Regions from separate parts of the Streptomyces sp. NBC_01224 genome, predicted to be linked through region 1. Evidence: predicted binding sites of a transcription regulator. Region 1 holds the regulator's gene; the other holds the start of a gene.
The links. The regulator HrcA, encoded in region 1, represses chaperone genes, less so after heat shock. The targets are predictions, from matches to a motif close to TTNGCACTCNGNNNNNCNGAGTGCNAA.

Region 1 (2,455 bases):
CCGGCGGGGATCTTCACGGTGAGCGTGCGCCTCGACCGGATGCGGCCGTCGCCGGCGCACTCCGGGCACGGGGTCGGCACGACCGTACCGAAGCCCTGGCACTGCGGGCAGGGCCGCGAGGTCATGACCTGGCCCAGGAAGGACCGGGTGACCTGGGAGACCTCGCCGCGGCCGCGGCACATGTCACAGGTCTGGGCGGAGGTGCCGGGTGCGGCGCCCTCGCCGTTGCAGGTCGCACAGACGACGGCCGTGTCGACCTGGATGTCCTTGGTGGTGCCGAACGCGGCCTCGGCGAGATCGATCTCCAGCCGGATCATCGCGTCCTGGCCGCGCCGGGTGCGCGAACGGGGTCCGCGCTGCGACGACGTACCGAAGAACGCGTCCATGATGTCGGAGAAGTTGCCGAAGCCGCCCTGTCCGAATCCGCCCGCGCCACCGCCGCCGGAGGCGGACAGCGGGTCGCCGCCGAGGTCGTAGACCTGCTTCTTCTGCGGGTCCGACAGCACCTCGTAAGCGGCGTTGATCTCCTTGAACCGCTCCTGGGTCTTCGGATCGGGGTTCACATCCGGATGCAGCTCACGAGCGAGCCGACGGAATGCCTTCTTGATCTCGTCCTGAGATGCGTCGCGGCGCACGCCGAGTACGGCGTAGTAGTCCGTGGCCACTTACGACTCCGCCAGGATCTGTCCGACGTAACGTGCCACTGCGCGTACCGCTCCCATCGTTCCGGGGTAGTCCATGCGGGTCGGTCCGACCACGCCGAGTTTGGCGACTGCCTCGTCGCCCGAACCGTAGCCGACCGCGACGACGGACGTGGAGTTGAGCCCCTCGTGGGCGTTCTCGTGCCCGATCCGTACGGTCATGCCCGAGTCCTTGGCCTCGCCGAGCAGCTTCAGCAGCACGACCTGCTCCTCCAATGCCTCCAGCACCGGCCGGATCATCACAGGGAAGTCGTGCCCGAAGCGGGTGAGGTTGGAGGTGCCGCCGATCATCAACCGCTCCTCCGTCTCCTCGACGAGGGTTTCGAGCAGGGTGGAGAGCACGGTGGAGACGGTTCCCCGGTCCTCGCTCTCGAAGGATTCCGGCAGATCCTGCACCAGCTGCGGGACATCCGCGAAACGGCGTCCGACGACCCGGCTGTTGAGCCGGGCCCGCAGATCGGCGAGAGAGGTCTCACCGAACGGCGCAGGGCAGTCGATCATGCGCTGCTCGACCCGGCCGGTGTCCGTGATCAGCACGAGCATCAGCCGGGCGGCTGCCAGTGACAGCAGCTCCACATGCCGAACCGTCGACCGGGTCAGCGAGGGGTACTGCACGATGGCGACCTGCCGGGTCAGCTGCGCGAGCAGCCGTACGGTGCGGCCCACGACATCGTCGAGGTCGACCGCGCCGTCGAGGAAATTGTGAATGGCACGACGTTCCGGCGACGAGAGGGGCTTGACGCCCGCAAGCTTGTCGACGAAGAGCCGGTAGCCCTTGTCCGTCGGGATGCGTCCCGCACTGGTGTGGGGCTGGGCGATGAAGCCCTCGTCCTCCAGCACCGCCATGTCGTTGCGGACGGTGGCCGGGGAGACCCCCAGCTTGTGCCGCTCCGTGAGCGCCTTGGAGCCCACGGGCTCCTCGGTGCCGACATAGTCCTGGACGATGGCGCGCAGCACTTCGAGTCTGCGTTCGCTGAGCATCGCGCACACCTCCAGCTGTGTTTCCTCGGTGGTTCTCGGGCCGTTCCTGCTTCATTCCCAGGAATCCCCCTGGCACTCTGTCCTCACGAGTGCCAGCAATCCCCCGGCCAGTGTACGGCGGCCGAGTGGGGGCCTAGCAAGGGCGACCGGTCACGCTACCGCGAGACTGCGCAGGTCGTTGCCGATAGCGTCGCGGTATGGACGCCTCTTGGGAAGAGTTCGGCTGGGAGCGACTCGGTCACGGAGTGGGCCGACGGCGCCTCCCCGGGTGGGATGCGACAGTCGCACTGGTGGTCGGAGCGGATGGAGTGCTGCTCTACGACACCGGATCAACACTCCGCGAAGGTGAGGAAATCCGGATCCAGGCACAGGCCCTGCTCGGCCGGAAGGTGACGCATATCGCACTCAGCCACCCCCATTTCGACCACGTACTGGGCACCGCCGCGTTCGCCGGCACCCAGGTGTACGGAGCGGTCGGCATGGCCGGGCTGATGAAGCTCGGGGCGGACGATCTGCACGCCTCCGCGGTGCGCCACGGAGTGTCCGAAAACGATGCGGCCGAGGCCGCCGGTGCGCTGGTGGCGCCGCACCATGAAGTGCGCGACGAGTGGACGCTCGATCTGGGCGGCGGCCGTCAGATCTTGCTGGCGAACGTGGGCCCCGCCCACAGCGGCCACGATCTGGCGTTGCTCGTCCCCGGCTCCCCCGCGGTGGTGCTCTGCGGCGACCTGGTCGAGGAATCCGGCGAACCGCAGGCGGGACGGGACGCCGTC
Region 2 (2,455 bases), 2.5 Mb from region 1:
ATCGCGTCCGCGATGAGCTCGCCGACCTGCGGGTCCTGCGCGGAGAGCGCGGCCACGGCGGCGATGTCGGACTTGTCGTCGATCGGGCGGGCGGTCGCGAGGAGCTCCTCGGACACGGCCTTGACCGCGGCGTCGATGCCCTTCTTCAGGGCGGCCGGGGAAGCACCCGCGGCAACGTTGCGCAGACCCTCGCGGACGAGCGCCTGGGCCAGCACGGTGGCGGTGGTCGTACCGTCACCCGCCACGTCGTTGGTCTTGGTCGCCACCTCCTTCACCAGCTGGGCACCGAGGTTCTCGTACGGGTCGTCGAGCTCGACCTCGCGCGCGATGGTGACACCGTCGTTGGTGATGGTGGGAGCGCCGAACTTCTTGTCGATGACGACGTTGCGGCCCTTGGGGCCGATCGTCACCTTGACCGTGTCGGCAAGCTTGTTGACGCCGCGCTCAAGGGCGCGACGGGCGTCCTCGTCGAACTTCAGAATCTTCGCCATGGCAGCTGAGCATTCCTCTCAAACGAACTGCGCCCCCGGCCACCCGGCTGGTTATTCGCAGGGGGCCAGGGGCGCAGAACAGAAGCAAACGTGGGTGAATTACTTCTCGATGATCGCGAGCACGTCGCGAGCCGAGAGGACGAGGTACTCCTCGCCGTTGTACTTCACCTCGGTGCCGCCGTACTTGCTGTACAGCACGACGTCGCCGGTCTTGACGTCGAGCGGAAGGCGCTCGCCGTTCTCGAAGCGGCCCGGGCCCACGGCCAGGACGACGCCCTCCTGGGGCTTCTCCTTAGCGGTGTCCGGAATGACCAGGCCGGAGGCCGTGGTCTGCTCGGCGTCGAGCGGCTGGACCACAATGCGGTCCTCGAGCGGCTTGATCGCAACCTTGGAGCTGGCGGTCGACACGATCCGGTCTCCCCCTTCGGAGATCTCACGGGGTTAAGAGTCTTTGGATGGCGACCAGGTGGATCCGTCGTCGCGGGTGCCGGACCTGCCAGTCGCACAGTACTGCTGGCACTCTCCAGTGGTGAGTGCCAGCACCGAGACTATGACCGGGATTAGCACTCGGTCAAGCGGAGTGCCAATTCAGCCAGTCGTGGCGTCATGTGGACCCCGCTCGCGCACGGTGCGACGGGGCGCTGGTCGCATGCGGCAGTCCGGACAACGCAAAGGTCCGGGCAACATCAGGGACAACGCGGGGACGGACCACACCGTTCCGTACGACCGTGGGTTCATGCTCGAACCTCCGTACCGGCCGTCGAACCCGCTGCCGCATCGCCCCTCGGCCGCACAGGACTCCTCGCGCCCCGTGAACGGCTGCCTCGATGTGCTGCCGGGTCTGCTGCTCGTGGTCCTGGAAGGGCTGATCTGTGTGGGCGCCCTCTATTACCTGATCCTCTCGCGGTGGGACCCCGACGGTCAGGAGCCGGCGGGGCCGCCGCCGATGGACTGGACGCCTGTCCTCGTCTTCGGCGGGATCGCCGCGGTGATCTGCCTGTTCGCCGTGGTGCTGATCCGCGCGAACCGGCCCTGGGCGGGCGCGGTCCAGATCCTGGCCGCGCTCCTGCTGTGCGTGGTGGCGGCGCTGATCGGGCACGAGGACTACCGCCGCTCGCACCCGGCGCCGGCCTCCGCTCCCCCGTACGATCCCGGCCGGTCCGGCCACCAGTGCCTCAGCGGTGGCGACAACCGCGAGTGCCTGGACTCCTCCAGCTGACGGCAGGCGATGACGACCAGCGATCCCGGCGCCCCGTGGTCGCCGTGCGGATGCGCCTGCGGGCCCGCCGCGGGGGCCGGCTTCGGGTGGGTCATCTTCTGTGCGGCCTTGCGGCCCAGCCGTTCGATCGGGTCCACCGACTGTGCGCACCCGGCGGTGGCGGCCAGGAGCGCACCGGCGGTCAGCAGTCCGGCGAGCAGCCGATGCGCCCTTCTCATACGTAGTCCTCCAGCCGGGCCACGGCATACCCCTTGTCCGTAATGGTCTTCATGACCGCCCGGACCAGGTCGGCCATGCTGCCGCCCCAGTCCTTCCGGCCCCGGAAGTGCGTGAGGATGATGTCGCCGGGGTGCAGGTCCTGGTCCGCCTCGCGCCACTCCATGTGGTCCGGGAACGCCTCCGCGTTCCAGAGCGGTACGGCCTTGATGCCGCAGGACTTCGCGATGCGGAGCGTGTCCGCGTTGTAGTTGCCGTACGGCGGGCGGAAGAGGGTGGGCCGCTGCCCGTACTGCTCCGCGATGACGGCCTGCTGGTCGCAGATCTCGCTCTTCTGCTCTTTGTACGAGAGTCCGGGCAGGTAGGGGTGGTTGAGCGTGTGGTTGTTGAGGCCGACACCCAGCCGCTGCATCTCCAGGAAGTACCCGTAGCTGTCGCGTACCAGGTAGTCGCTGAGGAACGCGCTGTACGGGATGTCCAGCTCGTCCATCATCTGCAGCAGTTCGGGATCCTTCTCGTCACCGTCGTC

Region 2: groES (co-chaperone GroES) is a predicted target of HrcA. The motif match lies at 1,052-1,078, and genes of this name have one in related genera.

The regions. Positions count from the first base shown of each region.
Region 1 is NZ_CP108529.1:6,183,694-6,186,148, reverse strand. It holds gene dnaJ (molecular chaperone DnaJ) at 1-665, opposite strand, end outside; gene hrcA (heat-inducible transcriptional repressor HrcA) at 666-1,682, opposite strand; gene OG609_RS27765 (MBL fold metallo-hydrolase) at 1,880-2,455, shown strand, end outside.
Region 2 is NZ_CP108529.1:3,711,715-3,714,169, forward strand. It holds gene groL (chaperonin GroEL) at 1-491, opposite strand, end outside; gene groES (co-chaperone GroES) at 591-899, opposite strand; gene OG609_RS16060 (DUF6234 family protein) at 1,228-1,710, shown strand; gene OG609_RS16065 (polysaccharide deacetylase family protein) at 1,925-2,455, opposite strand, start outside.